DNA from 4 places in the Streptomyces sp. NRRL F-5755 genome. Region 4 is predicted to be linked to each of the others. Evidence: riboswitches for the same ligand, from Rfam matches in the RefSeq annotation. Region 4 holds a riboswitch; each other region holds the start of a gene.

Region 1 (5,188 bases), on a different contig from region 4:
GACGCGGGCGGCGGCCTGCTCGCCGAGCGCCTTGAGCCGGGTCGCGGTGGAGAACCGTTCCGCGGACACGTCGCCCTCCCTGGGTGAGCGGCCCGGGCCGGTGCGGCCCGGAGCACGTACGTCCCCGGCAACGGTACGGGACCGCCGCCGGGGACGTACGTCATTGACTGCCGCCGGGGCCGCGCGGCCCCGGAAGGATCAGCCCGATCAGCCCTTGCTGTGCCTGTCAGTCCGCAAGGCGGAAGCGCGGGAAGGCGGAGCGGCCCGCGTAGACCGCCGCGTCGTCGAGGATCTCCTCGATGCGCAGCAGCTGGTTGTACTTGGCGACGCGCTCGGAGCGGGCCGGGGCGCCGGTCTTGATCTGGCCGCAGTTGGTGGCGACGGCCAGGTCGGCGATGGTGACGTCCTCGGTCTCGCCGGAGCGGTGCGACATCATGCACTTGAAGCCGTTGCGCTGGGCCAGCTCGACGGCGTCCAGGGTCTCGGTCAGCGAACCGATCTGGTTGACCTTGACCAGCAGGGCGTTGGCGGAGCCCTCCTCGATGCCGCGGGCCAGGCGCTCCGGGTTGGTCACGAACAGGTCGTCGCCGACCAGCTGCACCTTGGTGCCCAGGCGGTCGGTGATGACCTTCCAGCCGTCCCAGTCGTCCTCGAACAGCGGGTCCTCGATGGAGACCAGCGGGTAGGCGTCGACCAGCTCCGCGTAGTACGCGGTCATCTGCTCGGCGGTGCGCTGCTGGCCCTCGAACTCGTAGACGCCGTCCTTGTAGAACTCGGAGGCGGCGACGTCCAGCGCGAGCGCGATGTCCTGGCCGGGGGTGTAGCCGGCCTCCTTGATGGCCTCCAGGATGAGGTCCAGGGCCTCGCGGTTGGAGCCGAGGTTCGGGGCGAAGCCGCCCTCGTCGCCCAGGCCGGTGGCCAGGCCCTTGCTCTTCAGCACCTTCTTGAGGGTGTGGTAGACCTCGGCGCCCCAGCGCAGCGCCTCGGAGAAGGACTCCGCGCCGATCGGGGCGATCATGAACTCCTGGATGTCCACGTTGGAGTCGGCGTGCGAGCCGCCGTTCAGGATGTTCATCATCGGGACCGGCAGCACGTGGGCGTTCGGGCCGCCCAGGTAGCGGAACAGCGGCAGGTCGCTGGCCTCGGAGGCGGCGTGCGCGACGGCCAGGGAGACGCCCAGGATGGCGTTGGCGCCGAGCGAGCCCTTGTTGTCGGTGGCGTCCAGGTCGAACATGGCCTGGTCGATCAGGCGCTGCTCGGTGGCGTCGTAGCCGACCAGCTCCGGGCCGATCTGCTCGATGACCGCGAGGACGGCCTTCTCCACGCCCTTGCCCAGGTAGCGGTTCGGGTCCCCGTCCCGCAGCTCGATGGCCTCGAAGGCGCCGGTGGAGGCGCCGGACGGAACGGCGGCACGGCCGGTGCTGCCGTCGTCGAGGCCGACCTCGACCTCGACCGTGGGATTGCCTCGCGAGTCGAGGATCTCGCGAGCTACGACGACGTCGATGGACGGCACGTTGTCTCCTTCATGGGTGTCTGGAGTTCTGCAGCACGAGCCTAACGGCCTCCCGGGGTTCCGCTCGCCGCCAGCCCGGCCCTTGGGACGAAAACACCCGCAAAGGCCCTGTTCACGGGACGTACGGGCGCAATGTTCGCTGTACGGGGAAGTGGGCGCGTGGGTGGTACGGGCCCGCTGCGGAGCCGGGCGGCCGGCGGAAAGGGAGAAGCCCCGCCGCGGCGCGTGCGGGGGTTCACACGCCGTGGCGGGGCGGTCTCACGGGATGAGCGGATTCCCGGTGCGAGCGGCCCGGCCCCGGGCGCGTGCCGTTCCGTGCGTACCGCCGTACGTACGGGGCGACACGGTCACCCGGGGGCCGTCGGGTTTCAGCGGGCTCAGACGGCCAGCTTCTGACCCGGGAAGATCAGGTTGGGGTTGCCGCCGATGACGGACTTGTTGTTCTCGTAGACCGACTTCCAGTTGGTGCCGTGGGAAGCGGCGATCTTGGCGAGGGTGTCACCGGACTTGACGGTGTAGTTGCCCTTGGGGTTCGACTTCGGCGTCGACTTGTGGGACGGGGCCGGGGTCTTGCGGGCCAGCTCCTCGCCCTGCTTACGGGCCTCGGACCGCGAGGAGTGCTGCGGCGCCGAGTAGGAGCGCTTCGACTTGTAGGACTTGTGGGAGCCCTGCGAGGAGCCGCCCTCGGCCGTGGCGTTCGAGTTGCCCTTGCCCAGGTGGCCGCCGGCGCAGGTCCAGGCGCCCGGGCCCTGGATGGCGAGCAGGCGCTCGGCCGCGGCGATCTGCTGGCTCTTGGAGGCCATGTCGGCGCGCGGGGCGTACTTGGTGCCGCCGGCGGCCTTCCAGCTGGAGTTGGTGAACTGCAGGCCACCGTAGTAGCCGTTGCCGGTGTTGATCGACCAGTTGCCGCCGGACTCGCACTGGGCGACGGCGTCCCAGTTGTTCGCGGCGGAGGCAGAGGTGGCGCCCATCAGCGGGACGGCCACAGCGGCACCGGCGACACCGGCCAGCGTGGCGACGCGGACGGCCTTGGAGGGACGGCGGTGCTTGCCCTTGGTGTTCAGCATGGTTCGTTTCCTCACCGACGCCTACGAGGTGAGCTGTCGGGTTCGGGCTGTGAGTGGCCCGGCCGCGTGAGCTTCCACGCGGCTTCACCCCAAGCCGGCTGTCCCGCTTCCGCGGGCGGGGCCGGCGACTTACCTTGGGTCCCCCGCTCCTGCCTTCGGCGCTGTCGCGACGTATGACCTCCGGCCACCGGCAGGATTCGGCGTGTGGCTGAAGGGCCCGCTTTGGCGAGCGATGAAGACGGTAAACACGAACGGCCCGCCGGTTCAAACCCCTACATCTGAGGCCAGTTGACCCTCAGACATCACAGGATCATCACATTTCCGCAGGTCGTCGCAGGTTTGGAAACAACGGACAGGGCGGACGGCGGGTTGCCGAACGAGATCCATGTCTCACTTTCACCAAACCGGTCAATTACTTACGAACCACTCGGTTCGGCGGTCAGATCAAGGCGCTGGCCAGGGTGGATGAGGTCCGGATCGCCCCCGATGACACCTTTGTTGGCCTTGTACAGCGCCGGCCAGCCCCCGGAGACCCCGCGGTCCTCGGCGATAACTGACAGGTTGTCACCCGGCCGCACGGTGTAGTCGCCGGGCGACGCCGGGTCCGTACGGTGCGCGTCACCGCCGCGCGACGGGTGCTCCCCGCCGGACCGGCCCGCGTCACCCGTGCCTCCGGTGCCCGTGGCGGGCCCCTCGTCCTCGCTGGGCTTGCCGCGGTGCTTGCCGCCCGGGGACGGAGGTGTGGTGGGCTCCGTGGCCTTGTCGCCGCCGGGAGTGGCCGGGTCGTCCGTACGGCCCGTACCGGACGGGTCCGGCGTACGGGACGCGTCGCCGCTGCGGGACGGGTCGGTCGGCGACGGCTTCGGCTCCGGGGTCCGCGTGCCGCCGGGCTCGGGCGTCCGGGACGGCTTGCCGGAGCCGGAGGGCGACGGCTCGGCGGGAGTGGAGGGGGAGGGCCTGGAGGAAGGGGCCGACGAGGAGGGCTCCGGCGACGGGGTGGTGCCCGGGTCCACGTCCGGTCTGCCACCGCCCTTCTTGAGCCCCGCGTTCACCGCGCAGCTCGGCCAGGTGTCCGGCCCCTGCGCGGCGAGGATCGACTCGGCGACGGCTATCTGCTGCGAGCGGCTGGCCAGGTCGGGGCGCGAGGCGTACGCCCCGCCGCCGTTCTTGTCCCACATCTCCTGGGTCAGCTGGAGGCCGCCGTAGAAACCGTTGCCGGAATTGGCGCTCCACACGCCACCGCTCTCGCACTGCGCGACCCGGTCCCAGGTGGCGGCGTCGGCCGCCTGCGCGTCGGCGGCGGCGAGCAGGGGCATGGCGAGGGCGCCGCCGGCGACTCCCGCCGTGACGAAGATGGCCGGAGCCTGACGGGGGCGACGGTGTCGGCCGGTCCCGGAGCGCATGCGGTTGCCTTTCGAGCGGCGGTTGAGTTGTCGTCGAAAGGCCGGGACCGTGGGCCGCACGGCCCGCCCCGGCCTTTCAGACGGATGAAAGTAGCGGTGCGGCCCGCTCGTCACAAGCCGGTGTAGCGGAGATCACGCTCAGGTCACGGCCTGACGTGGCGTCACTTCCGTACGGGGTATGGCGTCACTTCCGTATAAGCGGAACCATCACTTCCGTACGGGTGTGAACCCCACCGGCAGGGCTCGCAGCCCCCGCATGATCAGTCCGCCGCGCCACCGCAGATCGTCCGGGTCGGCGGCGAGTTCCAGGTCCGGCAGCCGGGTCAGCAGCGTGGCGATGGCGGTCCGGCCTTCGAGGCGGGCCAGCGGCGCGCCCAGGCAGTAGTGGATGCCGTGGCCGTAGCCGAGGTGCTGGTTGTCGCGGCGGGTCAGGTCCAGTACGTCCGGTTCCGCGAAGCGCCGCGGGTCGCGGTCGGCGGCGGCGAGCACGACCAGGACCGGGTCGCCCTCGGCGATGCGCTGCCCGCCCAGGGTCAGGTCCCTGGTCGCGAAGCGCCAGGTGGCCAGCTCGACCGGGCCGTCGTAGCGCAGCAGTTCCTCGACCCCGGCGGCGAGCAGCTCCGTATCGCCCGCCGCCGCGGCCTTCTGGAGCAGTTCGCGCTGGTCGGGGTGGCGCAGCAGCTGGTACACGCCGTTGCCGATGAGATTGACGGTGGTCTCGAAGCCCGCGAACAGCAGGATGAAGGCCATCGCGGCGGCCTCGTTCTCCGTCAGGTGCTCACCGTGGTCGGAAGCGCGGATCAGACCGGAGATGAGGTCGTCGGCCCCTTCCTCCCCCAGGGCCTCGCGCTTGCGGTGGATCAGCTCGGCGAGGTAGCCGCGCATCTTCTTCACCGACCGGGCGACGCCGCCGCGCGGCCCGCCGCCGTGCCGGATCATCATCCCGGCCCAGTCGCGGAAGTCGTCCTGGTCCTCGCGCGGGACGCCGAGCAGGTCGCAGATGGCGTAGATGGGGAGCGGGAAGGCGAACTCGTGGATGAGGTCGGCCTCGCCGCGCTCCGCGAAGGAGTCGATGAGCGCGTCGGTCAGTTCCTGTACGCGGGGCGCGAACCGGGCGATACGGCGCGGCGTGAACGCCTTGGAGACCAGGCGGCGCAGCCGGGTGTGGTCCGGCGGGTCGATGTTGAGCAGGTGCGTCATCAGGT
Region 2 (5,188 bases), on a different contig from region 4:
TGGACATCCTGGCCACCAACGCTCTGGCCGACGCCCTCTACGCCCCGTTCAAGCCCGCGGGCAACCTGGCCCTTATGACCTTCGCCGACCCCGCGGGCCGGGACTTCTACACGGACTGGGACCGGGCGGCCCAGGCCACCGTCGCCAACCTGCGCCAGGCGGCGGGCTACGACCCGGACCACCCACGGCTGCGCGAAATCGTCCGTACCCTCACCGGACAGAGCGCGGACTTCGCCCGCCTCTGGAACGCCCACAGCGTGCGCGGCAAGACCCGGGACGCCAAGCGCCTCCTGCACCCGGACGTCGGCCCGCTCACGCTCACCTACCAGGCGTTCGACGTACGCGACGCCCCCGGCCAGCAACTCGTCATCTACCACGCCGAACCGGGCAGCCCCAGCGCCCAGGCCCTCGACCTGCTCGGCTCGCTCCACGCGACCCGCCGTCAGGCCGGCCCCGACCGTCGGCGCTAGCCGGTGGCGCTGTCCTCCGCCGCAGGCGGCAGGCGTACGGCCGTGACCGGGGCGTGCAGCCGCCACCCCAGGGACCGGTAGAGGGCCCGCCCGGCGGGGCTGGCCACGAGGATGCCGCGGGCGGCGCCCAGCCGGACCATGTGGGCCGTCAGCGCGTTCATGACGAGGCGGCCCAGGCCACGACGGCGGTGCGCCGCACAGGTGCTGATCATGTCGAAGACCGCCGACGGGGGCGCGGAGGCGTCGGTGAGACCGGCCCGTCCCCGGGCGGCGAGATGGCCGGTGGCAGCGTCCAGAACGCGGCATTGGTAGACGCCGGTGCCGTCCTCGTCCGCCGTCTCGACGGTGTAGCCGGCCGGCGCCGCCACAGGGGCGGGCACCGGGGGCAGAGCGGCCGACATCAGGAACTGCGGCTCGGTGATCTCCCAGGTGGCAGGCAGGACGGGGGCGACTTCCGAGCGCGGGGCGCAGACGTTGATCCACAGGTTGGGGGTGGTGATCGATGCGGTGAGGTCGCGGAGGACGCCCGGGTCGGCGGCGGGGAAGACGTAGCGGTGCGACCAGACGGGGACACGGACCTCGACGTAGAAGCCGCCGTGGACTGCGACGGGGGGCACGGCGCCACGGCACCGCGCCAAGCCGTGCACCCAGGTCCGGACGAGGTCCGGGTGCACGGCGGGGGGAGGGGAGGAGGGGGAGGGAAAGTGCGAACCGGCCGTATCTATAGGGAGGTTCATACGGCCGATCTTAAGGCGGGTCATCGTACGGACAGAGGCTTCGTCGTTCCGGCGCCCGCCTTCCTGGGTCCGGCGGCGACCCGTAACAGGGGGAGCGGGCCGCCGCCGTTCCTCTCGGCGGGGACGGCCGACGACCGCCGGGGCGGAATCCGGCGGCGGTGGGGAGTCGGCCGCCTGATTGAGGACGCTAAACCTCGGCACCACAAAAGGGGGACGGGTTGACGGGTATTGCTCGTTCTCGCCCTGTCGGTGTGTACGCCTGCCCGTTGCCGCACGTCTCGAAGGCATGACGGAAGCGGACTCCGACCGGAGTGGAAGAGAGGCGGACCTGAGTACGAAGCCGTGGTAGGCGAGGGCTACGATCCACCACTATGGACGTAGTGACCAAGGTCTTCGTGGGTCTGCACATCATCGGCATCGCGTCGCTGCTCGGCGGCTTCCTGACCCAGCTGAAGCCGATGAGCGCGGGCACCGCCCGCTTCGTGCCGGCCATGCTGCACGGCGCGCTGACGATGCTGGTGACCGGCGTCATCCTGGTCGGCCTCAACCAGGCCCAGGACCACTCGCTCAACAACATCAAGTTGGGCGTGAAGCTCGCCGTACTGGTCGTGATCCTGGGCCTGGTCTACGTGAAGCGCGACGAGGAGAAGGTGGAGAAGCCCTTCTTCCTGGCGGTGGGGCTGCTGACGGTGGTCAACATCTTCATCGCGCTGCTGTGGACGTGAGCAGCAACCGCTGAGGACCTGCCGAGGGCCGTGGGGCGCACCCCACGGCCCTCTTCTCATGCCGGCCGCACGCTCCCGTAGATCGGCATGTAGTAGATCGACTCGACCCGCACACTGGCCCCCGGCTTGGGGGCGTGGATCATCTTGCCGTCGCCGATGTACATGCCGACGTGGCTGATGTCGTTGTAGAAGAACACCAGGTCACCGGGCTTGAGGTCCTTGGTCGCCACCCGGTCGCCGGCCTTCACCTGGTCCCAGGTCGTACGGGGCAGCGAGACGCCCGCCGCCTTCCAGGCCGCCTGCGTCAGGCCGGAGCAGTCGTAGGAGTTCGGGCCCGTCGCGCCCCAGACGTACGGCTTGCCCATCTGCGCGCGGGCGAACGCGAGCGCCTTGGCGGCCTTGGTCGCGTACGAACCGTCGGACGTACCGCTGCCGGAGCCACCGGACCCGCCGGAACCGCCATCCGGCGTTCCGGTGCCCGGGTCCGGATTGTCGTGCTGTTTGCGGTCCTCCCGCTCCTTGCGCTCCTTCTCGGCCTGCTTACGGGCCAGCTCCTCGGCCTTGCGCTTGGCCTCGGCCTCCTTCTTGCGCTCCAGCTCCGCCAGCCGCGCCTTCTCCTGGGCGGTCAGCCGGGACAGCAGCTGCCGGGCCTCGGCCAGCTTGGCCTGGACGTCCTTCTTGGACTCCTTCAGGGATGCCTGCGTCTCGGTGAGCCGCTCCAGGCTCCGGGACGCCTCGGCCCGCTGGCGTACGGCCTTGGCCTGCTGCTCCTGATAGTCGCTGACGGCCTTCTTCTGCGCGCCGGTCAGCTGGTCCATCAGGTGGCTGCGGTCCGCGAACTGCTGCGGGTTACGGGCCAGGAGCAGCTGCGCGGTCGGGCTGATGCCGCCGCTGCGGTACTGGGCCGCGGCGTACGTGCCCAACTGGCGCCGGGCGTCGTTCATCTTCTGGGTGCGCCGTGCGGTGTCGTCCAGGAGGCGGTCGACGGTGCCGCGCTGCTCGTCGGCCTGCTCCTTGACGGCGTTGTACTTCTGGGTCGCCACTTCGGCCTGCCGGTAGAGGTCGTCGACCTTCTGCTTGACCTCTTCGATGGACTGCTTCGGCTGGCTCGGCGCGGCTTCGGCCGTCTGCGAGAGCAGGGTGACCGAGGCGAGGGCTGCGGTGGTGAGCCCGGCGGCCGTACGTCGGCTACCGGGGGAGGTGAGTATGCGGGTGCGCGGCTTGCGGTGCGACGCCAAGGTCGGCGCCTCCTTCCGTGGACCGCCTACCGGGTTAGCTGTCGGGTTCGGGCCACTGCGGAAGGCTTGCCCTACGGCCTGTACGGCTGCGGGAGAGGTCCTGGGGGCGCGTGCCCCGGCACCTCGCGCCGTACCGGCCGATTCACCCCGGTGGTACGTGTGGGTCCCCGGCTCCGGATGCCTGGCGGCAGGGCCGGACTCGGCGGGGGCGGCCCGTGCGGACGCTGTTCGACCGCGGGGACGGCGGGCTGCCCGAGCGAGCACGGTAGCCAACCCGTGTGGCTCCTGGGAAGGCTGATGTGCGATATGCCCGAAACCTTTTCGTGATCTTTCCGCGACCGGTGCGTGTCCTGTGACGCCCGCCACCCGCCGGGGGAGGCGGGCCAGGTCACACGGCCGGTTTTCGCGGTTCGGGCCGGGCTGTCAGTGCGGCGGCCTACACTCGATGGGCGATGAGCAGCCTCTTTGACGACAGTTTCCTGGCGGACCTCGAACCCACGGATGAGGGGCCCCCGCCGCCTCCCGAGGACGAGAGCGGTCCGGCACAGGAGGAGATCCCGGCCGACCTGTTCGGCGGGCGCTTCGACGTGCCCGGCGGCATCCCGCACGCCGTGGGCCCGGGCCGCGACCCGTACTACCGCGACGGCGCCCCCCGCCCCGCGGTGGACCCCGCCGCCCTCCTGGAGGGGCTGAACGACCAGCAGAAGGCCGCCGTGGTGCACAGCGGCGGGCCGCTGCTCATCGTCGCGGGCGCCGGCTCCGGCAAGACCCGCGTCCTGACGCACCGCATCGCGCACCTGCTCGGCGCCCGCGGTGTGCACCCCGGCCAGATCCTCGCGATCACCTTCACCAACAAGGCCGCGGGCGAGATGAAGGAGCGCGTCGAGGACCTGGTGGGCCCCCGTGCGAACGCCATGTGGGTCTCCACCTTCCACAGCGCGTGCGTGCGCATCCTGCGCCGCGAGTCCAAGAAGCTGGGCTTCACGTCGTCCTTCTCGATCTACGACGCGGCCGACTCCAAGCGCCTGATGGCCCTGGTCTGCCGGGATCTGGACCTCGACCCCAAGCGGTTCCCGCCCAAGTCCTTCAGCGCCAAGGTCTCCAACCTCAAGAACGAGCTCATCGACGAGGAGACCTTCGCGCAGCAGGCTGCCGACGGGTTCGAGAAGTCGGTGGCCGAGGCGTACACGATGTACCAGGCCCGGCTGCGGGAGGCCAACGCCCTGGACTTCGACGACATCATCATGACCACGGTCAACCTCCTCCAGGCGTTCCCCGATGTCGCCGATCACTACCGCCGCCGCTTCCGGCACGTCCTCGTCGACGAGTACCAGGACACCAACCACGCCCAGTACACCCTCGTACGGGAGCTGGTGGGGCCTGCCGAGTCGGCCGGTGAGCTGTGCGTGGTCGGTGACGCCGACCAGTCGATCTACGCGTTCCGCGGCGCCACGATCCGTAACATCCTCCAGTTCGAGGAGGACTATCCGGACGCCACGACGATCATGCTGGAGCAGAACTACCGCTCCTCCCAGACGATCCTCAGCGCCGCCAACGCCGTCATCGAGCGCAACGAGAACCGCCGCCCCAAGAACCTGTGGACGGACGCCGGCGAGGGCCCCCGCATCATCGGCTACGTCGCCGACACCGAGCACGACGAGGCCCAGTTCGTCGCCGACGAGATCGACCGGCTGACCGACGCGGGCGACGCCAAGGCGGGCGATGTCGCGGTCTTCTACCGCACCAACGCCCAGTCCCGCGTCTTCGAAGAGATCTTCATCCGGGTCGGCCTGCCCTACAAGGTCGTCGGCGGTGTGCGCTTCTACGAGCGCAAGGAGGTCCGCGACGTCCTCGCGTACCTGCGCGTCCTCGCCAACCCCGAGGACACCGTCCCGCTGCGCCGCATCCTGAACGTGCCCAAGCGCGGCATCGGCGAGCGCGCCGAGGCGATGATCGACGCGCTGTCCGCCCGCGAGAAGATCACCTTCCCGCAGGCGCTGCGCCGCGTCGACGAGGCG
Region 3 (5,188 bases), on a different contig from region 4:
GGACATCGAGCGCGCCGTGGACGAGGAGCTGGCCCGCTTCGCCGAGGAGGGCCCGAGCCCCGAGGAGATGGAGCGCGCGCAGGCCCAGTTGGAGCGCGAGTGGCTGGACCGGCTCGCCACGGCCGCCGGGCGCGCCGACGAACTGTGCCGTTACGCGGTCCTGTTCGGCGACCCGCAGCTCGCCCTGACCGCCGTGCGGCGCGTCCCGGACATCACCCCGCAGGAGGTGCAGGAGGTCGCCAAGGCCCGGCTGCGCCCCGACAACCGCGCGGTCCTCGTGTACGAGCCGACCGAGCCGACCGCCGCCGAGGACAACGACGAGGAGGCGGCCCAGTGAGCGACGCCGTCAGCAGCACGATGACCTTCCACCCGCAGCCGGCCGGCGGCGAGCCCAAGCCGTGGGCCTTCCCCGCCCCCGAGCGCGCGCAGCTGCCCAACGGCCTGACGGTCCTGCGCAGCCACCGCCCCGGTCAGCAGGTCGTCGCCGTCGAGATCGACATCGTCGCGCCCCTGGAGGCCGAGCCCGAGGGCCTGGACGGCGTCGCCACGATCATGGCGCGGGCCCTGTCCGAGGGGACCGACAAGCACGATGCCGAGCAGTTCGCCGCCGAGCTGGAGCGCTGCGGCGCCACCCTGGACTCGCACGCCGACCACCCCGGCGTCCGCGTCTCCCTGGAGGTCCCGGCCTCCCGGCTGGACAAGGCGCTCGGCCTGCTCGCCGACGCCCTGCGCGCGCCCGCCTTCCCGGACGGCGAGGTCGAGCGCCTGGTGGGCAACCGCCTCGACGAGATCCCGCACGAGCTGGCCAACCCGGCCCGGCGCGCCGCGATGGCCCTGTCCAAGGAGCTGTTCCCGGCCGACTCGCGGATGTCCCGGCCGCGCCAGGGCACCGAGGAGACCGTCTCCCGTATCGACGCCGCGGCCGTCCGCGCCTTCTACGAGGCCCACGTCCGCCCCGCGACGGCCACCGCCGTCATCGTCGGCGACTTCACCGGCGTCGACGTGGACGCGGCCCTGGCGGAGAGCCTCGGCACGTGGACGGGTTCGCCCGCCGAGCCGGTCAGGGCCAGCCCGATCTCGGCCGACGACACCGGCCGCGTGGTGATCGTCGACCGCCCCGGCGCCGTACAGACCCAGCTGCTCATCGGCCGCATCGGTCCGGACCGGCACGACCGTGTCTGGCCCGCGCAGGTCCTCGGCACGTACTGCCTCGGCGGCACCCTCACCTCCCGCCTGGACCGGGTGCTGCGCGAGGAGAAGGGCTACACCTACGGGGTGCGCGCCTTCGGCCAGGTGCTGCGCTCCTCGGCCGACGGCGACGGCGCCGCGATGCTCGCCATCAGCGGCTCGGTGGACACCGCCTCCACCGGCCCGGCGCTGGAGGACCTGTGGAAGGTGCTGCGCACCCTCGCGGCGGAGGGCCTGACGGACGAGGAGCGGGACGTGGCCGTCCAGAACCTGGTCGGTGTCGCGCCCCTGAAGTACGAGACCGCGGCGGCGGTCGCCGGCACCCTCGCCGACCAGGTCGAGCAGCAGCTCCCGGACGACTACCAGGCGCAGCTCTACCTCCGGCTGGCGCGGACCGGCACGGTCGAGGCGACCGCCGCGGCCGTCAACGCCTTCCCGGTGGACCGGCTGGTGACCGTCCTGGTGGGCGACGCGGCCGAGATCGAGGAGCCCGTCAAGGCGCTCGGCATCGGCGAGGTGACGGTGGTCAAGGGCTGACGGCCCGTCACGGGCGTCGCCCGGCCCCGGCGGCCGGCGGGTCATGATCCGTCCGGGTGACGCGATGTCATGAAGCGGATCCAGTGGTGCGCCCGCGCCACTGGATCTTCTTTATGTCCCAATTGCGGGGGGTGGTTGCGTGATGGACGTGTGGCGTACGGCACAAAAGCGGGGTTCTGTTTGCCGTTCGAAAGTGGCCCCGTTTAGCGTCGATCCGGCTGTCCGCGGGATCACCGCCGCAACCGCGGCACGGACAGTCATCGCCGAGTCCCCGTACGGCGCGAGCCAGGGGAGCCGGGGACCCACGTCCCTTGGGGTGAATCGGACGCCTTCCCGGAGGCGCCCGTAGGAGACCTTCCTGCTCCGAACCCGTCAGCTAACCCGGTAGGCGAGAGGGAAGGAAAGGACACAGCCAGCCCATGGCGTTCACCCGTGGCACCGGGAAGCACCGTGGTCCGAGCCGCAGCGCTCGGGCGACCCGCAACCTGGCGGGCATAGCCACGCTCGCCGCCTCCGGCGTCGTCGCCACCGTCGCCTCCCCGGCGCTGGCGGCAGGAAACCCGGACGAGGCGAACACCCACGACACCGGCTTCCACCAGGCCGTCGTCCTCGGCGACGAGCTCGCCGAGCAGGTCGAGGCGCAGGCCGACGCGCAGCAGGAGGCCGCCGACGCGGCCGCCGCGCAGGCCAGGGCCGAGGCCGAGGCACGTCAGCAGGCCGCGGAGGCCAAGCGCAAGGCCGAGGCCGAGGCCAAGAAGCAGCGGGAGGCCGAGGAGCGCGCCGCCCGCGAGGCCGAGCGCAAGCGCCTGCTGACGTACGTCGCCCCCGTCGACGGCTCCTACGTCTCCACCAGCTACAAGGCGTCCAGCGGCCTGTGGTCCTCCGGCAGCCACACCGGCATCGACTTCCACGCCGACTCCGGGACCACCGTCCACGCCGTGGGCTCCGGCACCGTCGTCGAGGCCGGCTGGGGCGGCGCGTACGGGAACAACGTCGTCATCAAGATGAACGACGGCACCTACACCCAGTACGGCCACCTGTCGTCCATCAGCGTCTCGGTCGGCCAGACCGTCACGCCGGGCCAGCAGATCGCCCTGTCGGGCAACACCGGCAACACCACCGGGCCGCACCTGCACTTCGAGGCCCGCACCTCGGCCCAGTACGGCTCCGACATGGACCCGGTCGCCTACCTGCGCTCGCACGGCGTCAACGTCTGACGTACACCCCGTCCCCACCCGGTGCCCCGGCCCTCACGGCCGGGGCACCGGCGTTTCCGGAATCACCGGCCCGCCGGTGCCGTGTTTCCCGGCTGGCCAAAAAATATCCATGAATGCGCCGCGGCCGTCGGAAATCCCGTCCCCGTCGAATAGAGTCACGTCGAATGCCGCCGCCCGGCGGCAATAGGCGGACGTTTCCCGGGAATGACGGCGGAGGCACGGACGATGCGAGGCCATATTTCCGCGCATGCGGTGTGCACGGCGATGCGGGACGACATCGTATCCGGCGTCCTCCCGCCGGGCAGCCGGCTGATCGAGGAGTTGCTGGCCGGCCGGTACGGAGTCTCCCGCGTCCCCGTGCGCGAGGCGCTGCGCACACTGGAGTCGGAGGGCTTCGTCACCATCCGGCACCACGCGGGCGCCTGCGTGGCCGCGCCCACGGAGCGCGAGGCGGCCGACCTCCTGGACATCCGCGGCCTGCTGGAGCCGCTGGGCGCGGCCCGCGCCGCCGCCCGCCGCACCGCCGCCCATCTGAAGGTGCTGCGCGGCATCGTCCGGCTGGGCCGGGAGCGCGCCCGGCACGGCCAGCGCGCCGAGCTGCGCCAACTGGACGGCTGGTTCCACGAGACGCTCGCCCAGGCGTCCGGCAGCGCGAGCCTGGCGGCGCTCCTCACCCAGCTCCGGCGCAAGATCGACTGGATGTACGCGGTCGAGCCGGCGGCCCGCGAGGAGCGCTCCTGGGAGGAGCACGGCGCGGTGCTGGACGCGGTGAGCCGGGGCGACGCGGAGCGGGCGCGCACCCTGATGGCGGCGCATGTCGAGCGCTCGCGCGGGGCGTACATGCTGCGGGCCGAAGTGCCGGGCCCGGCCGTGAGGACCCCGAAACAGCCCGTCAACACGGTGAGCGAACGGAATTAACACATCCGCCGTATACAAGAGCGGGACACGGATTCTTCGAAAGGGCGGCAGCAGCGCGGATGGGGAGCGCCCGGGAAATCGCGCGCCCCAGATATCACGCGCTGCGGTGAATTGCCGTACGGAATTCTCCGGCCGGGCCTGCCCGAATCCGGCGCGCACGGCAGCCGATAAGGCCCCACCCGTATCGCGGTAAGGCCCCCATGGCCGTACCGGAACGCGTGAGAAGGCAAAAGCAACGGCCCCGCCCGGCGCCGGTCCACCCGGTCACCGCGGCGGGGCCGCGCGCACCTCGATCCGCGAAGCGGTTCAGACGGTCTCCGGGAGCTCCTCAAGGCCCTCGGCGACCAGCTTGGCGAGACGGTCGAGCGCGGCGTCGGCGCCCTCGGCGTCGGAGGCCAGCACGATCTCCTCGCCGCCCTGGGCGCCGAGGCCCAGCACGGCCAGCATGGAGGCCGCGTTGACCGGGTTGCCGTCGGCCTTGGCGATCGTCACCGGAACCCCGGAGGCGGTGGCAGCACGAACGAAGATCGAGGCGGGGCGGGCGTGCAGACCCTCGGCCCAACCGACATTGACGCGGCGCTCAGCCATGGTGTTGCCCTTCAAGTCGTCGAAGTTGTCTAGACCAGTGTCTCATGATGCCGGGAGTGCTCCGGCAGGCCGCGGCGGGGTGCGCCACCGGCCGTCGGCACGCTACCTGCTGGTCACGGACGTACGGCCGAAACGTCCGCCATCCGGAACCGCCGGCCGCGGCCGGGGCCGCCCGGACCCCCGCGGCGGCGCGTGCCGAGCCGGTTGTCGGTGGTGGGTCGTACGCTGTGCCCCATGCACAGCACGTCGGACAGCGCCAGCGTCTACCCGGCCCACTGGGAAGCCGATGTCGTGCTGCGCGACGGCGGCACCGCCCGTATCCGCCCCATCGCCCCCGACGACGCCGAGCGCCTGGTCTCCTTCTACGAGCAGGTCTCGGACGAGTCGAAGTACTACCGCTTCTTCGCGCCCTACCCCCGCCTGTCCGACCGCGACGTGCACCGCTTCACCCACCACGACTACGTGGACCGGGTCGGCCTGGCCGCCACCGTCGGCGGCGAGTTCATCGCCACCGTCCGCTACGACCGCATCGACGAGCGCGGCCGCCCCGCCAAGGAGCCCGGCGCCGACCAGGCCGAGGTCGCCTTCCTGGTGCAGGACGCCCACCAGGGTCGCGGCGTGGCCTCCGCGCTCCTGGAGCACATCGCCGCGGTCGCCCGCGAGCGCGGCATCCGCCGGTTCGCCGCCGAGGTGCTGCCCGCCAACACCAAGATGATCAAAGTCTTCACGGACGCCGGGTA
Region 4 (5,188 bases):
TCGTCGGCGGCGGCCTTCGGCGGCAGGGGCGTCAGGTGGGACAAGTCGGGCATCAGGCGTCCTCTGCGGGGCGTTGCGGCGTACAGCGGCCATTCTGCACGCCGCCCCCCCGGGACGGCTCCGGCCGGGCGCGTCGGCCGAAGCCCTCCCGTACGTGACTCAGCGGCCGGGCGTACCGCGCTTGCAGAGGTTGTGGACCTTGCCGTCGATGTCGTCCACGGAGAACATGTCGCAGCCGCCCCGCCGGTTGGAGAAGATGTAGCGCTGCTTGAGCTGCGGGTGCAGCGGGTTGCCCAGCGAGACGAACTGGAAGGCGTGGCCGCGGTGCCCGGCCCTCCTCAGTTCGTCGTACGCGCGGGCCGGCGTCAGCCGCGGCCCCTTGATCGGGGCGTTGTCCAGCCACGCGCCCCGGCCCGGCCGCGGCTGTCCGATGGGGCCGCCGAGCACGGCGTCGATGTACGCGCCCAGGACCGGCTTGGCGCCTCGGTGACGGGGCGGTACTTCGTAGATGAACCGCCAGTGGTCCACCTTCGCCATGTTCGTGGTGGGGCCGCCCGGCGCGCGCCCGAACGCGGACACCAGCCGCGCGCCGGGATAGACGGCGCGCACCTTGTGCGTCGCCCGGCTGTAGGTGAGGCGCCACGAGGCGTGGGCCCGGTCGTCGGCCTGGTGGCGCGCCGGGTTCTCGTGGGTGGCGGAGGGGCCGCTCGCCGGCGGGACGGGGGCGGCGGAGGAGGTGGTGGCGCTGCCGAGGGCGGTGGTCGCGGTGAGGGCCGCGGCCCCCAGAAGGACGCGTATGCGCATGATGCGGTTCTCCCTGTCGAGGGGGTTGGGGTACTCCCAGGGCAGCCGATGCGCGGCCAGGACGCACGGCCGGTGCAGGCATTCGCGTGACGCGGGGGAAGCAGGCGGTCACTCCGGGCTTACGGCAGCAAGGGGGGCGTACGGGCGGTCAGGGACCACCGCGAGGCCGGGCCGCGCCGGTCTCGACAACAGGCGTGTACACCTCACAGCCAGTCAGTTCGCCCGCATTTCGGAGCCACTGACGCCCCATGAGCCGTTTCGCTCTCAGCGAGCGCCCGGCACTTCACCCCCGGCAGCCATTGCCTTCGGCACCGGAACCATGCTCCCATCAAGCTCTACGTACGTTCTGTACATTCTTTACAGATGGACAGCGAAGAGGAGTCCCCATGAACCGCCCCGAGGCCCGATATGTCCTCCCGGAGTTCACCGAGCGCACCTCGTACGGGGCCCGGACCATGGACCCGTACTCCAAGCTGCTCAGCGAGCGGATCATCTTCCTCGGCACACCGATCGACGACACCGCGGCCAACGACGTGATCGCGCAGCTCATGCACCTCGACTACGACGCGCCCGACCGGGACATCTCGCTCTACATCAACTCGCCCGGCGGCTCGTTCACCGCGATGACCGCGATCTACGACTCGATGCAGTTCGTGGGCTGCGACGTCGAAACCATCTGCCTGGGGCAGGCGGCCTCCGCCGCCGCGGTGCTGCTGGCGGCCGGTACGCCCGGCAAGCGCCTCGCCCTGCCGGGCGCCCGGATACTCATCCACCAGCCCTCGTTCGGCGAACCGGTGCAGGGCCAGGCCGACGACCTGCGCATCCAGGCCGACGAACTGCTGCGCACGCGCGCGCTGCTGGAGGAACTGCTCGCGAAGCACACCGGCCGGCCCGTCGAGCAGATCACCGAAGACCTCGAACGCGACAAGATCCTCGACGCCGCGGCCGCCGTCGAGTACGGGCTGATCGACGGACTCACCCGCAGCCGCAAGCCGCGCCCGGCGGCACTCGGCGCGAGGTGAGCCGGGATGCTGCCACCCGAACTGCCGCCGCTGCCCGCACTGACCCGCGCCGAGGGCGAGTTCATCGACAGCTACTTGGCGGTCCTGGACCTGCTGGGCCGGATCAACCCGGCACGCGGCACGGACACCTACGGCGGGCTGCGTGCCGCACAGGCCCTGGTCGGCAAGTCCATCGCCCTGCGGGACGCGTTGACGCTGATGCACGACCGGGGTGAGAACGAGGTGCATTCCGGCACGCTGACGCAGGCCCTGCGCGTCCTGGACGGTGAGCGCCGCGCGCGGCTCGTTTCCGTACCCCCGGCGCGTAGCTGACCCGCGCCCTCACCGCGCGGCCGACGCCCGGAGTTGACGTCGCGCCGCGCGCATCCGGAGGGCGCTCGTACGGGGGTCGGGTGCCCTCCTCCCTGCCCACTGCCGCCTTTTGGGGCCCAACCGCCCCAACAGGAACGTGCCGGACGGGAGCGACAGAGCAGGACAGGAGGCGCCGGAGCACCCCAAGAGCACAGGAACATGCCGACACGGAGCCCGATCGGGCTCGCCCGAACGGCGTAGCCGCGGGGTCGCGCTCTGCGTCACACGGCTTGCGCGGCCTGCGTACGTGTCGCCCGGAACCCCCGGTTCCGGGCCTGGTACGCGAGTCCTCACCCTTCTCGGCGCCCCCGCGAAACGCCCACTGTCCACCTGAACGGCGCATACGTGACCAAACTCACATATCGCCGTTTCTGCTCGGAATCCGGGCGCCGGTTGCGCAACGATCGCTCCGACGACAAGCCCCCGCCACCGCGGTGGGGCGGTCCGGGCGGACGCCCAATCCTGCCGCCGTACCGGATGTCCGGTCGATGCGCCTGGATCGGCAGGAGCGGAGGACCCGAGCACGACGGGACCGGCGGCCACCGCGGCCGCACGGGCCCTTGGGGTGAAGTCGCCACCGCGACCGGGCATCTTCGCCTGCCCGAACCCGACAGGTACTCCTTCGTCGGCGGCTGACGAAGGGTTGCGCATGAGTGCGCGTACCACCATGTCCCCCCTGCTGGTGCGAGCCGGACTGGTGTCCGCCGTCGCACTGGCCACGGTCGGCGGAACACTGGTCGTACCGGGAGCCTCGGCGGAGGCCGAAGCCGCGTCGAGTTCGGCGGCGGCACTGCGGATAGCCGCCTCCAAGAAGGGCTCGCCGTACAAGTACGGGGCCACCGGGCCGTACCGTTTCGACTGCTCGGGGCTGACGCTGTACTCGTTCAAACGGGCCGGCAAGCGGCTCCCACGCACCGCGGCGGCCCAGTACAACCGCACCCGGCACCTGTCCGCATCCGCGCGCCGCCTCGGCGACCTGGTCTTCTTCCACTCGCGCCGAGGGGTGTACCACGTGGGCATCTACGCGGGCAACGGCAAGATCTGGCACGCGCCCAAGCCGGGCACCGTGGTGCGCCTGGAGCGCATCTGGTCGCGCAGCGTCTCGTACGGCAGGGTCCGCTGACGCGGCCGTACCGAGCTGTCCTGTAGACGGCCTGCAACTGTCCTGAAAGAGCGTGCGTACGGGGCCGGGTGCGCCCCGGGCCCCGTACCGGGGTACGCGCACCGGCGCCCGTACGCGCGTCAGGGCACCCGTCCGCACAGGAGCGCGTCAGGAATGTTCAACGCGTCGGTGGATACCCGGACACAATGGCCCCCCTCACCGAAGACGACCGGAACGCATCGCCCCGATCGCACCAGCAGTCCGGATCCGACCGGTACGCCGTGTGCGCGGACCGCAACGAGACGCCTTTGGAGCGCTACGACCGCAACTTCGGCGAACTGCTCCAGGAACTGCGCGTCCTGCAGACCGGGGTGCAGATCCTGTTCGCGTTCTTGCTGACGCTGGCCTTCACGCCGCGCTTCGTGTCCCTGGACACCACGCAACGCGCCTTCTACGTCGGTACGTTGCTGTTGGCCGTGCTGGCGACGCTGCTGCTCACGGCGCCGGCGGCGGTGCACCGGGTGCTGTTCCGGCGGCGCGCGAAGAGGCTGATCGTGGAGGTCTCGGCGCGTCTGACGGCGGCCGGCATGGCGGTGCTCGCGCTGGCGCTGGCCGGTGCCGTACTGCTCGTGGTCGACGTCGTGCTGGGACGCGGCGCGGGCGTGACGGCGGGGTCCGTGACGCTGGTGACCTGCGGCGGCCTGTGGGCGCTGCTGCCGCGCGTACTGGGGCACCGGAACGGGCACATCAAGCCGGCGGTGCGCGACTCGTCCTCCTGAGCCGTCCCGCTCGGAGAACCCCCGTGGTCGCCCGGGAGGCCGCCGGACACCGCGCGGTGGAAATCTTTTGTGACCTGGTCGTCCTTGCTTTGGCGACGGCGAACCGATGGAGTCTCCTTAGCACGTGAGGAGACCCATGCACACGCACCTGCCCCAGCCCCCGCACACCGGGACCGACTCGTGAACCTGCGCGGACTTCTGCGCCGCCGCTCCCCCGCCGCCCCCTGCCCGGCCTGCGGCAGCACGGACGTGCTGTGGGAGGACGAGGGGGTCTACGGCGCCGGCGAACTCCTGTGGTGGTGCGCCTCCTGCCTGCACCAATGGCATCCGGGCGATCTCGCGGGCGGGGAACCGGTGAACGGCGGTCCTGTACCGGGCGGTCCTGTGCCAGGCGCTCCCGTACAGGGCGGTCCCTTTCCGGGCTCTCCCGTACCAGGCGGTCCCGCGCCTTCCCCTGCGCCCGTATCCCCGCCGGCGTTCGCGCCTCCCCCGCCACCCACGGTTCCGCCCGCGCCTGCCGCTCCTCCCGTCACCACGGCTTCGGCCGTGCCCCCGGTCGCCGCGGCCCCGCCCGCCCCCGGGCCGGCCACCGTCGCCGAACGCGTCATGTACGCGGCCGGGCTCACGCCGCTCGTCCCCTGCCCCGGTGCCTACGAGCCGTGGCCGTGCCGCTGTTCCCGCTGCGGGCGGGAGAGCAGTCCTACGTACCGGCAGGGGCGGGGCGACGGCGTGGGCTGCGCGTGCGGCGGGGGCCGGCGCCGCAGGCCGCGCTTTCTCGCCAAGCCGTGAGGCGCCGCGGGGCGGGCCGGGCCGCTACGGAAGGAACAGCTTCCACGGCAGCGTGATCCACACCGTCTTGCCCCCGGCTTGCGTCGGCTCGACCGTGAGCTGTCCGCCGGACTCCGCCGTGAGGAAGCGGACGATCACCATGCCGCGCCCGTTGTCCTGCTGGACGGCCGCCGGCAGCCGCTTCGGCCAGCGCGGATGGTCGTCGGTGACCCCGATGCGCAGCCGCTCGTCGCGGTCGAGCCGGACATCGACGGTGAAGACCGGGGACCGGCCGAAGGTGTGCTGCACGGCGTTGGTGGCCAGCTCCGAGACGATCAGGCGCACGGTGTCGGCCGTCTCCG

What was found. A riboswitch is a leader RNA that binds a small molecule or an ion and turns the genes downstream of it on or off. The one in region 4 is predicted to bind cyclic di-AMP.
Region 1: another riboswitch for cyclic di-AMP. It lies ahead of ADK86_RS14210 (transglycosylase family protein); the one in region 4 lies ahead of ADK86_RS33230 (C40 family peptidase).
Region 2: another riboswitch for cyclic di-AMP. It lies ahead of ADK86_RS15990 (NlpC/P60 family protein); the one in region 4 lies ahead of ADK86_RS33230 (C40 family peptidase).
Region 3: another riboswitch for cyclic di-AMP. It lies ahead of ADK86_RS02845 (M23 family metallopeptidase); the one in region 4 lies ahead of ADK86_RS33230 (C40 family peptidase).

What each region holds. Positions count from the first base shown of each region.
Region 1 is NZ_LGCW01000115.1:79,635-84,822, reverse strand. Features, by position in the region: gene ADK86_RS14220 (FtsB family cell division protein) at 1-69, opposite strand, end outside; gene eno (phosphopyruvate hydratase) at 227-1,513, opposite strand; gene ADK86_RS14210 (transglycosylase family protein) at 1,891-2,580, opposite strand; cyclic di-AMP (ydaO/yuaA leader) riboswitch at 2,584-2,793, opposite strand; gene ADK86_RS14205 (transglycosylase family protein) at 2,997-3,983, opposite strand; gene ADK86_RS14200 (cytochrome P450 family protein) at 4,191-5,188, opposite strand, start outside.
Region 2 is NZ_LGCW01000161.1:2,412-7,599, forward strand. Features, by position in the region: gene ADK86_RS15975 (helix-turn-helix domain-containing protein) at 1-470, shown strand, start outside; gene ADK86_RS15980 (GNAT family N-acetyltransferase) at 467-1,087, opposite strand; gene ADK86_RS15985 (hypothetical protein) at 1,579-1,932, shown strand; gene ADK86_RS15990 (NlpC/P60 family protein) at 1,989-3,170, opposite strand; cyclic di-AMP (ydaO/yuaA leader) riboswitch at 3,178-3,370, opposite strand; gene pcrA (DNA helicase PcrA) at 3,623-5,188, shown strand, end outside.
Region 3 is NZ_LGCW01000013.1:24,278-29,465, forward strand. Features, by position in the region: gene ADK86_RS02835 (M16 family metallopeptidase) at 1-337, shown strand, start outside; gene ADK86_RS02840 (M16 family metallopeptidase) at 358-1,725, shown strand; gene ADK86_RS45580 (hypothetical protein) at 1,795-1,932, shown strand; cyclic di-AMP (ydaO/yuaA leader) riboswitch at 1,977-2,131, shown strand; gene ADK86_RS02845 (M23 family metallopeptidase) at 2,145-2,942, shown strand; gene ADK86_RS02850 (GntR family transcriptional regulator) at 3,168-3,860, shown strand; gene ADK86_RS02855 (HPr family phosphocarrier protein) at 4,167-4,448, opposite strand; partial or broken gene ADK86_RS02860 (GNAT family N-acetyltransferase) at 4,683-5,188, shown strand, end outside.
Region 4 is NZ_LGCW01000298.1:33,633-38,820, reverse strand. Features, by position in the region: gene ADK86_RS33250 (GntR family transcriptional regulator) at 1-53, opposite strand, end outside; gene ADK86_RS33245 (hypothetical protein) at 160-804, opposite strand; gene ADK86_RS33240 (ATP-dependent Clp protease proteolytic subunit) at 1,191-1,826, shown strand; gene ADK86_RS33235 (hypothetical protein) at 1,833-2,138, shown strand; cyclic di-AMP (ydaO/yuaA leader) riboswitch at 2,659-2,823, shown strand; gene ADK86_RS33230 (C40 family peptidase) at 2,827-3,300, shown strand; gene ADK86_RS33225 (DUF6328 family protein) at 3,486-4,058, shown strand; gene ADK86_RS33220 (ATP-binding protein) at 4,872-5,188, opposite strand, start outside.